2 regions of the Bradyrhizobium tunisiense genome follow, and region 1 is predicted to be linked to the other one. Evidence: riboswitches for the same ligand, from Rfam matches in the RefSeq annotation. Region 1 holds a riboswitch; the other holds the start of a gene.
The links. Region 1 has a riboswitch for cobalamin ahead of ACFDR6_RS26375 (TonB-dependent receptor). Riboswitches for the same ligand answer to the same signal wherever they lie in the genome.
Positions count from the first base shown of each region.

Region 2: another riboswitch for cobalamin. It lies ahead of ACFDR6_RS22535 (TonB-dependent receptor); the one in region 1 lies ahead of ACFDR6_RS26375 (TonB-dependent receptor).

Region 1 is NZ_JBHLEV010000006.1:361,752-369,300, reverse strand. It holds gene ACFDR6_RS26375 (TonB-dependent receptor) at 1-1,026, opposite strand, end outside; cobalamin riboswitch at 1,142-1,352, opposite strand; gene ACFDR6_RS26370 (hypothetical protein) at 1,401-1,658, opposite strand; gene ACFDR6_RS26365 (hypothetical protein) at 1,741-1,953, opposite strand; gene ACFDR6_RS26360 (hypothetical protein) at 2,092-2,268, opposite strand; gene ACFDR6_RS26355 (adenylate/guanylate cyclase domain-containing protein) at 2,373-4,109, opposite strand; gene ACFDR6_RS26350 (transglycosylase SLT domain-containing protein) at 4,431-6,617, shown strand; gene ACFDR6_RS26345 (hypothetical protein) at 6,694-7,056, opposite strand; gene ACFDR6_RS26340 (hypothetical protein) at 7,053-7,241, opposite strand.
Region 2 is NZ_JBHLEV010000004.1:827,353-834,901, reverse strand. It holds gene ACFDR6_RS22545 (ABC transporter substrate-binding protein) at 1-1,520, opposite strand, end outside; gene ACFDR6_RS22540 (PepSY domain-containing protein) at 1,707-3,140, opposite strand; gene ACFDR6_RS22535 (TonB-dependent receptor) at 3,153-5,510, opposite strand; cobalamin riboswitch at 5,626-5,827, opposite strand; gene ACFDR6_RS22530 (histidine phosphatase family protein) at 5,900-6,472, shown strand; gene cobT (nicotinate-nucleotide--dimethylbenzimidazole phosphoribosyltransferase) at 6,465-7,517, opposite strand; gene cobF (precorrin-6A synthase (deacetylating)) at 7,528-7,549, opposite strand, start outside.

The sequences.
Region 1 (7,549 bases):
GACGCCGTTGACGAGGGTCTTGGTGAAGCCCGCGGTCACACTGAAGCCCTGCTGGTTGGCATAGTTGAACGGCGTGCTGGTCCCTCGCCGGTCGGTCGCGACCTCGTCGAGGCCGATCGATGGGTCGACGGTCCGCCCGCCCGGCAGCCGCAATTCCTGATGATCGCCCGTGACGGTGAGAAAAGCGGTCAGGCCCGGTGTCGCGTAATTGAGATTGCCGACGCCGTTCTGCTGGGAATAGCGGTTGTTGTCGCGGTAGCCGTCGGTCCCGACGGCGTTGCCATAGAACGAGGTAGACCACGGACCGGCATTGAGCGAGGTCGAGACGTTGCCGACTTTCGTGTTGAACGAGCCGAAGCCGGCCTCGATGCGCGCGGTCACGGGCGGTCCGCCGACGCCGCTCTTGGTGACGATGTTGATCACGCCGCCGACAGCGTTGTCGCCATAGAGCACCGCTCCGGAATTGCCGCGCGTGATCTCGATACGCTCGATGGAATTGAGCGGGATGGTGGAGAGGTCCACCTGTGCCATGTCGATGTCGTTCAGCCGCCGTCCATTGACCAGCACCAGCGTGTTGGCGGTGGCAAACGCGCCGAAGCCGCGCAGGTCCACGCCGGTCTTGGCACCGATCGGGCCGCCATAGAACGTCGTGATCTGGGCCCCCGGCGTCTGCGTCGCGATGATCTCGGCCAGCGTCTGCGACGGCGCGTGCGCGATATCCGCGGCCGTGACGACGGTCGTGGCAGCACCGACGATACCGCCGTTGCCGGCGACAGCCTCGACGGCCGAGCCGGCGCCATTGCCCGACGGCGCGACATCGGCCGTCGCGCGGGGCCTCGTCGCGCCGTCACCGGTCGCCCTGGCCCGCGTGCGGTTCTGGTCGTCGGGCTTGGTCACTTCAATCGGTGGCAGCTGCTCGGCAAGGACCTGCTGGGCGAAGGCCGGAGAGAGATCGAGCGAATGGAAGGCAACGGACGCGAACAGGCCAGCGCTGAGGCGCCCGGCGGCAGAGACAAGACGGGACACAATTGTAAACCTCGGTATGACGTCAGTGGCACGTCACAGCGAACGAGGTTTCACGGTGGAGCGATGGATTGCTCCGGTGAAGCCGATGTCTGCACTCCCCGACCGACATCTTCGCGTGTGACCACGGCTGACGGCAGGTCTCCTGGCTCGCGGGTCGTTACCTTACGTCGCCTTCCCAGGACCGAGTTCCCAGTGGCATAGGACGAAAGATTCACCGCTTACAGTTGCGGGGGCAGCCGTGGCGTTGAGACAATTCCCGTTGGGACAATCCCGCACCACATTCCCTTTTGATCTCCCTGAGGAGAACCGTCACCGATCAACTTACGTGTCGTTCCGCCGGGGAGTCAATCGACCGGTGGCCGTTGTCACCGCGCTCAGGTCCGCCCTCGCAAACGCTGGGCCTGTGCCCAGGCGGCAGCGACGTCGCGTGGCGGAACATCGACGCGCTTGATCGGAGTCAATTCGCCGGAGGCCGAGACGATCGCGGTTTCCTCGCGTCGGCAGCGCGTGCAGACAAAGCGGACCTCATGCGGGGACGCCCACCAGCTCGATCGCTTCACGTTGACCGCCATCGGCCAGGCATCGCAGTGCGAGCAGGACACCAGAAATCGACCGGGATCGAGCATACCCATTTCATCGGACTCCGCGTCCTTCCGCTTCTTCAATGATTAACCCAGGTGAATCGTTCCGGTGCCCAAGCACCGCCGGTTGCTCTCAGCGCGCGCCCTTGAGGGTGCAGGAGGTCGTGCACGTGACCGTGGTGCCGCGATCGCAGGATCTGCAGGCATTGACACACTGGTTCATGTCGCGGGGATTGTACGAGCTGTAGTTCCGCATCGGGCAGGCCGATGTCGAGCCGGTGATGTCCTGATCCTGATTGCAGGACGCCGTCATGAGCGCGAATATGATCACGGCAACGAGGCGCATGTGATTGCCCTGTCGAGCATGGCAAATGACACTCGCGAGGCACGCTGCACTGCAGCGAACCCCGGCCTTCCCAGCACGAGCGATCGCCCGCTGCGTCAAGGATGCGCGCCAAACCTTAAGAACGGATTGCAGCCGGCCTCAGGCCGCGGCCTTGGTCGCGATCGCCTGCCGCATGTCCGTCGCCAACTGACGGTACTGCTCCGAAAGCTTCAGATAGAACTCGCGCTTGGTGCTGTCGGTCGCGAGCTTGGCAATCAGCTCGCATTCGGCGGTCAGTGTCTCGAACCGTTCCAGCCTGTCCTGAAGTTCCGTCATCGGCGTGTCCCCGTCAAACGCCTCAAGGACATTCAACCTAAGCCCGGGAAATAGGTCACGGCGAACATCGTTATCGAGTAGAAACAATTTTTCCGGGGCGGCAGCTATTTGCTGTCCAGCCGCCAGGCGCCGTCCCAGCCGGCGTCCGGCGGGTTCGCCTCGAACTGCGCGATGCGGCCGAGCATCGCGCGCGACGGTCCGTCGCCGGGGACGGCTTCGAGCGCCGCGTTGAAGGCCGCGCGCGCCTCCTCGAAGCGCCGGGCGCGATAGGCGGCGAGCGCTTCGGCATAGTGCATGCGCAGGCTCTCCTGTGCGCCGGTGAGCGCGCCCGCCCTCGCCATCACTTCGAAGATCGCCTGCGGCGCGCTCTGGCCGGCGACCGCGAGACGATCGATCTCGCGCAGTTCGAGCCGCGATCCGACCGCATCAGCGGTGGCCTGCGCGATCAGGATGCGGGTGCCGTAAACCTTGTTGACGGCCTCAAGCCGGGAAGCGAGGTTCACGGCATCCCCCATCACCGTAAAGCTCATCATCAATTCGGAACCGATGCTGCCGGTCAGGACCTCGCCGGTGGCGATGCCGACCCGCAAATCGCACGGTGCCGGCATGGCGCGGATGCCGAGCAGGTCGGGCAGCTGCTTCTGGAGCGCCGGCACCTGCTCGGTCATCTCGATGGCGGCGAGGCCCGCGAGCAACGCCTGCTCGTCGTCCTCGATGAAGGGCGGGCCCCAATAGGACATGATGGCATCGCCGATATATTTATCGATGATGCCGCGGTTGCCCCTGATGGGTGCGGACATCATCGTGAAATAGTGGTTCATCACCCGCACGAGGCCGCGCGGGGTCATGCCCTCGCTCATCGCGGTGAAGCCGCTCATGTCGCAGAACATGATGGTCATGACCCGGCGCTCGCCGTCGATCGCGATCTCCGGCCGGTCGATCAGCCCCTGCACCACCTTGGGATCGATGTAGCGGCCAAAGGTCTCGCGGACGCGCTCGTTGTGCCTGAGCTGCTCGGTCATGCGGTTGAACGCCGCGGCGAGTTCGCCGATCTCGTCCTGGGTGGAGACGGTGATGGTCTTGTCGAAGCGACCGGCTTCGACCTCGCGGGTGCCGGCGAGCAGCAGCCGCACCGGGCGCGTGATACCGCTGGACACCAGGAGCGCAAAGGCAAATCCGAGCACCGCCGCGAGCAAGGTCACGGCTCCCGACACGATGATGGCCTGGTATTGGCGGCCAATCACTTGCGACGTCGAGAAGAAGACCTGCGTCAGCATGTCCGCCCTGATCGCGTCGACCTTCCGGTTGAACGCATCGCGCAGGGTGTCCAGCTGTTCCAGCGTGGCGCGGGCCTGGACCACGTCCTTGGCCTCGATCTGCTTCAGCAGTTTCGCATTGCCCTCGTCCAGATTGCGCCGCAACTCGGTGACGGCGCTCTCGATGCGGACGTCGAGCCGTGCCAGCGCGGCATTGTCGGAATACGTCCTGGGATCATCGATGATCGCGTTGATGTGCTTGCGCGCTGCCTCGGCTTCTTCCTCGAACTTGCGGTCCAATGCCTCGAAGTCGCGAAGCCGCGCCGCATACGTCTCCTCGTCCGACGACGCCCCCATCTTGGTCATGACCATTTGCCGCAGCGCCAGGGCGCGCTCCAGGGAACGGATATTGGCGCGGGCCAGATGGCTGTAGGCCGGGATGTAGCGGTTGGTCAGCTCGCCCAGGAGGACACCGACCTGGCTCGACATCACCATCGACAGGATCGAGGTGACCAGCATCAGGACGATCAATCCGAGGGCGATGCCGACGATCTTGCGCCGGATCGACTGGTTGAAAATCGGCATAGGCGCGGGGCAAAGGCTCAAAGGACGAAGCGAGGGATTCCATACACCGGATCGGGATTCGGGAACACGCGCAATCTGCCCCTGCTGACGCCCTGGACCCGGCCAAACTGTCGCGCGGGCCCGGATCGTTAACAAAGGCTTAAGAGACTATCCTTTGCTCCCCCAGCGCGGAAGTTCCCGCATCACATCCGTATTTTGCCGCATTGTTGCGACAGCGTGAGGATGCGACACGGTAGTGATGCACCGTGTCGGTGCCTTGATTCTCAAGCCGCATGTCGTCGCGGACCTTGGTTTGTAGTGGTTTCGCAGGGGGACCATGGAATGAACCAGTGCCTACGCTCGCTCGCGTGTGTCGTTGCCGTGGCCGCAATGGCCCTTCTTCCCACCGAGATCGCGGCCAAGAGCAGCCACAAATCGTCCGCGCCGAAGAAGACGCATGAGGCGAAGGGCGGCAAGCATCGCCACACGGCGGTGAAGTCGCGCCACGGCAAGCATGCCGAGGCCAGACACAAATCGAAGAAGGCCGACGACGCGCCGTCTGACAAGCCCGCAACACCGCCGCTGACCGGCGACCTCGCCGCGCTGAAGGACGCCATCGATCTCACCCGCAAGGGCAAGACCGATGACGCGAGCGCAGCGCGCGAGCGCATCACCGATCCCGCCGGACGTAAGCTCGCGGACTGGTTCATGCTGCGCCACTCCGACAGCACGGCGAATTTCAAGCGTTACGCCGCCTTCCTCGAGGCCAATCCGGACTGGCCGAGTCGCGCGTTGCTGCGCCGGCGCGCCGAGGCGCGGCTGTGGCAGGAGAAAGCCGACGCCGCCACCGTGCACAAATTCACCATGGACCAACCGACCAGCGCCAAGGGCAAGTTCGCGCTCGCCCGCGTGCTGCTTGCCGAAGGCGACGCCGATAGGGCCGCGCGACTCGTGCGCGAGGCCTGGCGCGCGGACGAATTGTCGGAGCGCAGCGAGGAGGATTCCTACGAGGCGTTCCGCGACCTCCTGACCGCGGACGATCATCGCGCCCGGATGGACAAGCGGCTCGGCGCCAAGGACTATTTGGGCGCGCGGCGCGCCGCAAAACGGCTCGGCGAGGATGCGCTCGCGATCGTCAAGGCCTGCGCCGCCGTCACCGGCAAGTCGAGCAAGGCCAAGGACTATCTGGAGGACGTCCCGACCGAGGCGCGACGCGATCTCGGCTATGTGCTGTGCCGCGCCCAGTGGCATCTCCAGAACGACCGCATCGACGACGCGGCCGAGGTGATCCTCGCCGCCCAGCCCGACACCATGGCCGCGCAAGATACCGATGCCTGGTGGCGCGAGCGCCGCATGCTGGCGCGCAAGCTGCTCGACCAGGGCAAGTCCAGGACGGCCTATGACGTGGTTCGCACCGCCGCGGTGCCCGAGAAGGAAGTCTACCGCGTCGACTATCATTTCATGTGCGGCTGGATCGCGCTGCGCTTCCTCGACGATCCCCAGGCGGCGCTGGTGCACTTCGCCGCCATCGACGAAGGCTCGGCCAATCCGATCGCGCTGTCGCGTGCCCATTACTGGCGCGGCCGTGCCGCCGAAGCGATGGGCGCGACCGCAGATGCGCGCATGAGCTATCGGGCGGCATCGCGCTATTCGACCGCGTATTACGGCCAGCTTGCGCGCGCAAAGCTCGGTCTCGACCGCATCGAGCTGCGTGCGCCCTCGCCCGTGCTGGCCTCGGCCGACACGCCGCCCGCAGACGAGCGCGTGCGTGCCGCCGACATGCTCTACGACATCGGCGAGCGCGACATGGTGTTCTACTATGCCCAGGATTTCGCCAAGGAGAGCACCGACGTCGCGGCGCTCGAAGCGCTCGGCGAGCTCGCCGGCCGGCGCAACGATGCGCGCGTGATGCTGGAGGTCGGCAAGTCGGCGCTGGCGCGCGGGCTCGCGCTCGACCATTACGCCTTCCCCACCATCGGCATCCCCGAGCACCAGCAGGTCGCGCCCGCGATCGAGACCAGCGTGATCTATTCGGTGGCGCGCACCGAAAGCTCCTTCGAGCAGCGCGACAAGTCGCATGCCAACGCGGTCGGGCTGATGCAGGTGACGCCGGAGGCCGGACGCGATACCGCCAGACGTTTCGGACTGACTTACGACTGGGGCAAGATGGTCTCCGACCCCGTCTACAACACGCAGATGGGCGCGGCCGAGCTCAGCGCGCTTTTCTCGGAATACCGCGGCAACCAGATCATGACCTTCGCCGGCTACAATGCCGGCCGCGGCCGCGTGCGCGAATGGGTGCAGGCGCGCGGCGACCCCCGGGATCCCAGGGTCGATCCGGTCGATTGGGTCGAGCGCATCCCGCTGTCGGAGACACGCAACTACGTCCAGCGCGTAATCGAGAACGTGCTGGTGTACCGCGCGCGGTTCGAGGGCAGCAGCATGATCGCCGGCAAGAGCAACGAGCGTGTGGTGACGCACGAGGCCGGAGCAACGGCACCCGTGGCGGCCGCAGCGCCCGCTCCCTAGTCGACGCCGCCGGGGCTGAACACCGGCGCCTGCAAGGTTACGTCGCTGCGGCTTCCACGCGAGTGCAGTCGCGCAGCTAGATGTCACCTCCTTCCAGCGTGATCGGATCGCGACCTTCCAAGGATGCGCCGGTCAAAGCTCTTGCGAAGGTCCAAGCGTGCATCGTGCAGCTCCAGCACCAGACCGCACCCAGGGCCGCCATCGTCTCGATCATATTGCGAGCGGCGAGCTCGACGTTCGCGGCGGCCGGTTCCGTGCACCCAGGCATCGGCCATTGTACGAAGAACAGGACGAGTTCGCCGCGCCGGTAGCAATCGTAGTCACAGTAGCGGCGCTGTGTGCGCGCATGCCGGACATAGCCGGAGCAGAGCGACCGCGAGCAGGTGCTGCACGTGGCCGCGCGCAACGGAGGCTCGTGGTTGACCACCACGAATTTCATGACGCCACCCTCACGCCATCCGTCGCGAGGGCCTCGCAGAACAGCGCATAGCACTGATAGTCGCAGTAAGGCAGACGGGTCGCGATCTCGCGGAGATAGCTGCCGCTGATAGGCTCGCAGCACTGCATGCACCAAGTGTGCCGGAACGGGGTCCGGTCGTTCACGAGCACGAAGGCGAATCTCATGTGGCACCTCCCAGGGCGAAGCAGTAAACGCTGTCCAACGGAGACAGGGCGGGCGGTGGAGCGCAAAGGTGGTTTCGGCCGTCCGGATTATCCCTGTTTCGCTCCACCTTCTGGGGTGGGATCAGAATGTATCTCCCGTCCTCCCGGCGTCGTGCATAGATCTGGCCGTCGATGTATTTGATATCGGTCGGATAGCAGTCAGCGCTGTTGCAGCAACTGAGGCTCGGATTGTCCGGCATGTGCCAGGTCGAATAGAATTTCTCGTGCAGCGCCTGGTCCTGGAGTGGATGCTGGCGATGAGCGGTGCC
Region 2 (7,549 bases), on a different contig from region 1:
GTCAGGAAGAAGCCGGTCGGCGCGTAGACGACATCCTCGATCGCCGCCTTGTTGACCCGTCCGATCGCCGCCTTCTCTTCGTCGACACTCTTGGCGTCAAACCAGCCAGTGATCTCCTTCTCGGTGTTCGGGCTGTTCGGCCAGCCGAACCAGGCCTTGTCTCCGTTGGCGCGGATGGCCGTGTAGGCGGCGGGCGTGATGCAATCGGCGCCGGCATGCCAGCTGTGGAACATGTTCCAGCCGCCCTGTCCCGGTGGTGTCTTTGCGGCGCGACGGGAGCCGACCGTGCCCCAATCGGTCGCGACGAAGTCGACATTCATGCCGAGCTTCTTCAGCAGGTCCGCGGTGACGTCGCCTTGCGCCTTCGTGATCGGCTGATCCTGCGCGACCAGGCACGTCACCGGCTGGCCGGAATAGCCGCTCTCGGCCAGAAGCTTCTTGGCGGCGTCGAGGTCGCGCTTGCCCTTCAGGATCTCGCCGCCCATATCGTTGTAAACAGGCGTGTCCGGCGTGAAGAAGCCGGGCAACGACTTCCACAATGCGTTGTCGTCGCCGACGATGGCGCGCATGTAGTCTTCCTGGCTGAGCGCCATCAGCACCGCACGCCGCGCCCGCACGTCGTTGAACGGCGCGAACAGATGGTTCATGCGGAACGAGCCGATATTGCCGAGGGGATCGCCGATGTCGACGCTGATGTTCTTGTTCTTCTTCAGCACGGGCACGAGATCGGCGATGGGGTTTTCCCACCAGTCGACCTCGCCGTTCTGCAATGCGGCTGCTGCAGTGGCCGGATCCGGCATCACGATCCACTCGATACGATCGACCATGATCTGCTTGCCGCCGGCCAGCCACGACGCCTTCTCCTGCCGCGGCACGTAATCGGTGAACTTCTCGAACACCGACTTGGCGCCGGGGACCCATTCGCTCTTGGCGAACTTCATCGGGCCCGAGCCGATATATTCGGTGATCTGCTTGAAGGGATCGGTCTTGGCGATGCGCTCGGGCATGATGAAGGAGCATGGCGCGTTGTTCTTGGCGAGCGCGTAGAGCATTTTCGGGAAGGGCTGCTTCAAGACCCATTTGAAGGTGCGGTCGTCGACGGCGGTCAATTCCTGCTGGATCGCGAGGATCATCAGCCCCATCGGATCGCGTGCAGCCCAGCGCGACAGGCTCGCAACGACGTCCTTGGCAAGCACCGGCTCGCCGTCGTGGAACTTGAGGCCCGGGCGCAGCTTGAAGGTCCAGATCTTGCCGTCGTCGGAGGTCTCCTCGGACTCGACCATTTGCCGCTGCGGCTGCAGTCGCGCATCGATGCCGTAAAGCGTGTCCCACACCATCGCCGCGGCATTGCGCACGACATATTGCGTGCCCCAGATCGGATCGAAATTGGCGAGATTGGCCTGCGGCACGAAGCGGAGCGTGCGAGCCGAGGCGCCTTGCGCGATGGCCGGGGCCGAGAGTCCAGTCAATGCCAGACCGCCCGCGCCCGCCAGTCCCTTCAATACGGTCCTGCGATCCATGAAGTCCTCCCAGTAATGCCAGTGATCCGGCCATCGTTGGCCAAGGGCAGGTGAAACCAGAGCCCATTCGCTTGCAAATGGTATGCCACTAACCGGCCCTTCGCCAGCAGGATCTCACCGCTATTTGGACCCTCCCAAGCCTCGAAGAGCCGCCGCGCGTTGCGATCGTCGCTGGTTCGCCTGAGGTCAGCCTGTCAGGGAGAGCCGCAAGCGCCGCCAGCCGATGACGACGCCGGTCATGGAGAACACGAAGCCTAGCGCACAGAGGCCGACGATCATGACATCGCGCAAACGCGGATGTGCCATGAGAATCGGAAAATCGAGTGTGTGGAGTGCGCCATACAGCCAACGATAGGCGCGGCGCGAGGCATCCAGCCGTTGCAGCACGCGGCCGTCCGCGCCATCGATGTCGAACCAGAGATCGCCGCAGCGCGAGCGAAAGACAGGAGCAGCCGGGAGAGCCGATCGCATGAGGTAGACATCGTCATCGGCGACGACGACCGGCGTCTTGCAGTCCGGGGAGAGGCGCGCCGTCAGTGCCGATACCTCGCGCGCGCTGAGAAAGGCCGTCCGCTGCTGGTGCGGCAGATCCCCTGCCCCGATCAATCTCTGATCATCGAGCGCGACGCGGTCGCGCCGATAGACAGTGCCATTGAAGCCGAACCATTCGACCTCGCGGGCCGAGGAGGATATTGGCTGGCGATCGAGCGATGCGACCTCCCGCCAATCCGGCGCACCGTTGATCACGCCGGCCTCTGGAGGCATCAACTGTCCGGGCGAGAACAACCGCCCGTGGTCCATCGAGAGCCAGCCGCTGAAGATCCAGGTGAGCACGAACACCATCGCCGCCAGGCCGAGGAGGTGATGCAACGCGTGCCAGCCGCGGTAAGGCGTTGCGAGTTGACCGTCCCTCATCCGCAGCCGGATGATCCCGAGCGCCGCGCCAAGCACGGCCGCGATCAGGGCCAGCAGCGACAATGTCCAGACGACGCCGTCCCATAGCGCCCAATTTCGCCTCAGCACGGTCGGATAGATCCAGTGCAGCACGCTGCCCACGAGGTTCCACCCCCGTTCGCTCCGTATCGTGTCGAGGACCACTTCGCCGGTGCGCGAGGAGACGTATATTTCCGTGCCGTCGGGATCTGCGAGCACGATGCGAAACAGCGGGCGATGTCGATCGAAGCCGTTCGGCACGGTCCACTGATCGTGGTCCGCCTGCGCCTGCACTGTTGCTTGCGCGGCGTCGAGCCCGCGACGGCTGGCATGATCGCGCGCAATCGCGAGAGCGATGTCGACCGACCTCACCAAGGCGTCACCTCCGTCGGACGCGTGCAACGCGCGCAGCCCCGATGCTCCCGCGACAACGTAAGCGAGTCCATCGCTGCGCCGGATCAACCTGACCCGTGTCGCGTCCCTCATTCCACTCGCGACCACGGCGTCCGCAACCGCGATCTGCGGCTCCGCGCGCTCGACCGGCGCGAGCCCTGCAAATCGCTCCGCTTCCGTCAGCGACGGAAACGGAACGAAGTGCATGACGATGCCGGTCGCGAACCACATCGCGAACAGCAGGCAGAACGCAATCCCGAGCCAGCGGTGCAGCAGGACGGTCGCGCGCATCATGCGGTCAGCGTCCTACCATTTGAAGGACGCCGAGAGTTCGTAGGTTCGGGGCGCGCCCAGGAGAATCTGGTCCGGATAGAACGGATCGCCCCAGATCGCGTAGCGCTTGTCCGTGATGTTGCGAACGCGGAAAGTCAGCCTGGCCTTCTCCACCGCGTTGAACACTGTCCTGGGGATGTCGACGAAGGCGTAGACGTCGGCAACGGTATACGCCTTCATTGTCACCGTGTTGGCGTCGGTGTTGTAGCGGTCGCCGACATGGCGGCCGGTGATGCCGAGCTCCACCGGCCAGGGCGTGAAGAACCGGTAGGACGCGCCGGCGTTCGCGACGATGCGCGGCACGTTCGGCGGCGTATTGCCGGAAAACGAGCCGCCGGTGAAATTGTAATCGGCATAGCGCGCATCGACATAGGCGATGTTGCCCCATAGCCTCAACGGTTCGATCGGCCGAACGGACGCGGCGAGCTCGACGCCCTTGGATTCCTGTCGTCCCGCGATGTTGAGTTGCATCCCGCCGGCCGCTGCATAGACATTCTTGCGCTGGATGTCGTATGCCGAGAACGACCATTCGGCCCTGTTGTCCCAGAACAGGTGTTTGACGCCGGTCTCGTAGGTGCGCGCGGTGGTCAGGTCGAGCGGCTGGGTGGGTGCGAGCAGGAAGATGTTATTGGCTGCGACGTCGGCGCCGGTGGCGTATTGGCTGTAGAAGGTCAGGCCGGGAACGGCCTCCCAGGTGTAGCCGATGCGGCCGGTCACCGGCGCCCAGTCTTTGGTGTACGGAAAACCTGCCTTTACGAGGCCGTTGACGTCGGTCGAGTTGCGGTCGAGCCCGATATGTTCGACGCGCAGGCCACCAACCAGCGCGAAGCTGCGCGTCAGCTTCAGCCGGTCTTCGAACGACAGCGCCTCGTTGTCGATGCGCGCGGTCTGTTGCTGCGTCGTGAGCAGGCCGTAAAAGCCACGGTTGGGATCGACCAGCGAAACGGAATCGCCGGGAAAGTTCGCCGCGCCGGGCCTGACGAAATCGAGATAGCTCGACGAGAGCGTCGTGACCAGCCGGTTGTCGAAACCGGCGATATCGGTATCCCAGATCAGGTCGGTGACGTTGCCGACCAGGCGCTGGCTGTGCGCGACATAGAAGCGCTCGCGATCGACCAGGTTCGTGGTGGAATTGAACGCCTCGATCTCATTGTTGAACCATTTGCGCTCGGCGCCGTAGCCGTACGCCTGGCTTTTCAACGTCAGGTCAGGCGCCAGCTTCAGCTCGAAACCGCCACGCAGCCATACTTCCTGCGCCACGTTCTTGTTGTCGAGCACGTTGTAGTTGGTGTTGAAGGTGCGGTCGTCGATGGTGACAGCACCGAGATTGGTTCCGTTGTAGTTCGAGACGTAATTGCCGGAGACGATGCCGCTCGTCGCGTGCGAGCCGCTGAAGGCGATCGGCACCAGCGGTGCGCCCCAATAGGCTTTCGAGCGGTCCTCGCGGTACTCGATCGCGCCCCAGATCTTGAGGCTGTCCGAGATGCGGTAATTGAGCTGGCCGGACGTGCCGAACGTCTTGACGTTGGTGTCGTCGGCAAAGCCGTTGAGCGCGGAACGGCTGATGTCGAAGCGGTAATCGAGGCCTTGCACGTTGGTGCTGCCGCCCGAACCGTAATGGGTGCGGAACGAGTTCAGCGAATCCCAGGAGAAATCAGCTTCGTTCCGGATAGCTCCGGTGTGCGGCTGCTTGGTGACGAAGTTGACGGCTCCGCCGGCGGCGCCCTCGCCCGACATCAGCGAGGCCGGACCTTTGAGGAATTCCACCGCCTCCAGATTGGCGGTGTCGGTGATCCGCGAGGTCATGTTCTGCGGACCGATCTTGATGCCGTTGTAGAGCGTGTTGATCTGGCTGTTGGTGAAGCCGCGCATGGAAAAGCCCGCAGGCTCGGCTGGATTGTCGCCGGAGGTAACGCCGACGGCGCCCTGCGCCACCTCGGACACGGTGCGATAGCCCTGCTCGCGCATCGTCTCGGCCGAGATCACCTCGACGGTTGCGGGCGTCTGCCGCACCGCCAGGCCGAGCCGCGAGGCGCTTTCGGCCACGGCATTGGAGTTGAGCGGCGTCGGTGCGGTCGCGGCGGGCAAGGCGGGCGTGGGCGCCGTTACTGCGCTCGCCGGCCTGCGCGCGGCCGCGCGGCGCGGGCTTTGCGCGTCCCGGCCGGCTGGTCTCGCCTGCTTGCGGGCCTCGGCCGGCGATACCTCGACAGGCGGCAGGGGTTCGCGCAGCTGCTGCGCCAGCGCAGCGGGCAGATCGAGAACGGCAAAGAATGTGAGGGCGGTGGAGGCGAGCAGGAATTCTCGCGATCGTACGATGCGGATGGACAACACGGTTTCGGACCTCGGTATGACGTCAGTGGCACGTCACAGCGAACGAGGTCTCACCTTTGGCCTTGCAGCCGTCCGATGAAGCCGAATGCCTGTACTCCCCGACCGACATCTTCGCGTGTGACCACGGCTGACGGCAGGTCTCCTGGCTCGCGGGTCAGTACCTTGCATCGCCTTCCCGGGACCGAGATACCCAGTGGCTCGTGAGGCAAGATTCGCCGCTCACAGTTGCGGGGGCAGCCACGGCATTGGGGACAACGTCCCCGCACCGCATTCCCTTTTCATCCCCTCTCGGGGAAACCGTCGGGAGCATCTAGGATTACCATCAAGACAGAGTCAATGTGCGAGTTGCGGCGTTATGGTCACCACGACCAACTTCCTTGGAGATGAGCATGGAAGGCGAGACCTTCCTCTGGCTGATACGGCACGCACCCGTCGAGGGCGTGAAGGGGACGATCCACGCCGCCGACGCGCCGGCCGATCTCGGCGACCACGCGCAACTGGAGGCGCTGCAGCGGCGTCTGCCTGGGAATGCCGTCAGCTATGCCAGCCCCTCGCGGCGCACGGTCGAAACTGCGCGCGCACTGGGGCTCGAACCGGAGTTGATCGGTGAATTCCGCGAGCAGGATTTCGGCGACTGGACAGGCCATCGGCACGACGAGCTTTCCGCAACCGGCGGCGAGACTTACGCGCAGTTCTGGAGTGATCCGGCTGGCGGACGCCCGCCGGGCGGCGAGAGCTTTGCGGATCAGGTCGCGCGCGTCCGGCTGGGTCTGTCGCGGATCGGGACCGGATCGGCCACGCTCGTCGTGCATTCCGGCACCATCCGCGCCGCGCTCTGCATCGCGCTGGACCTCACGCCACAAGCCGCCCTGCGCTTCGTGATCGATCCGCTGTCGCTGACCCGGATCGATCGCCTGGCGGCCGGCTGGCGCGTCGTCGCTGTCAATCAGCGGATCAGCTAGGTCTGTCAGGCACGTTGGCCTGTGCGAATGTTGCCATGCCGTTGTGGAGCGCGCAGGCGAGGCGCACCAGCGGCAGCGCGATGGCAGCCCCCGATCCCTCGCCGAGCCTGAGATCGAGGCTGATCAGCGGCTGCACGTTCAGTGCCCGCAGCACCAGACGATGCCCCTGCTCGGCCGATTGATGCGAGGCAAGCAGGAACGGCTGGCACGACGGATTCAGCCGCACTGCTGCGAGCGCTGCCACCGACACGATGAAACCGTCGATCATGACCGGGATGCGGGCTTGCGCGGCCGCGATGATCGCCCCTGAGATCGCCGCGATCTCGAGGCCGCCGACGGCGCACAGGATTTTGTCGGTCGTCTCCCCCGCAACGCCATGCAGCGCAATCGCGGCATCGATCACGCGTGCCTTGTGCGCGCGGCCGGCCGCATCGACACCGGTGCCGCTGCCTGCAATCTCCCCGGCACTCACGCCGAGCAGGCCCGCCGCAATCGCCGCCGACGCCGTGGTGTTGCCGATGCCCATCTCGCCGAAGATCAGCAGATCGGGCTGATTGGTCGCCGCACGCGCAACCGCGCGCCGGCCGGCTTCAAAAGCAAACGCCAGCTCCGCAGGCTGGAGCGCGGCCTCGACGCTGAAATCGCGGGTGCCGCCGCGCGGCTTGTCGGTGATGATGCCGCCCATCTCGCCTGGCGCCAGCGTGCCGGCGTCGACCACCTCCAGGCTCGAACCAAGCTCCTGCGCCAGCACCGAGATCGCCGCGCCGCCGGCGGCAAAATTCGCCATCATCGCGATGGTCACTTCTTGCGGATAGGCCGAGACGCCTTGCGCGACGATGCCGTGATCGCCGGCGAAGACGATGATCGGCACGCGCGCGGCGCGGGGCAGCTCCGTCGCCTGCAGGCCGGCAAGCTCGATCGCAAGCTGCTCGAGCCGGCCGAGTGCACCGGTTGGTTTTGTGAGCTGCGCCTGCCGCGCGATCGCCGCCTCGCGATGGAGCGCGGAGATTTCGGGGCACTGTCGATAGACCCATTCGGGGAGCATGCTGCCTCGCTTAACCCGCGCGCTTGAGGATG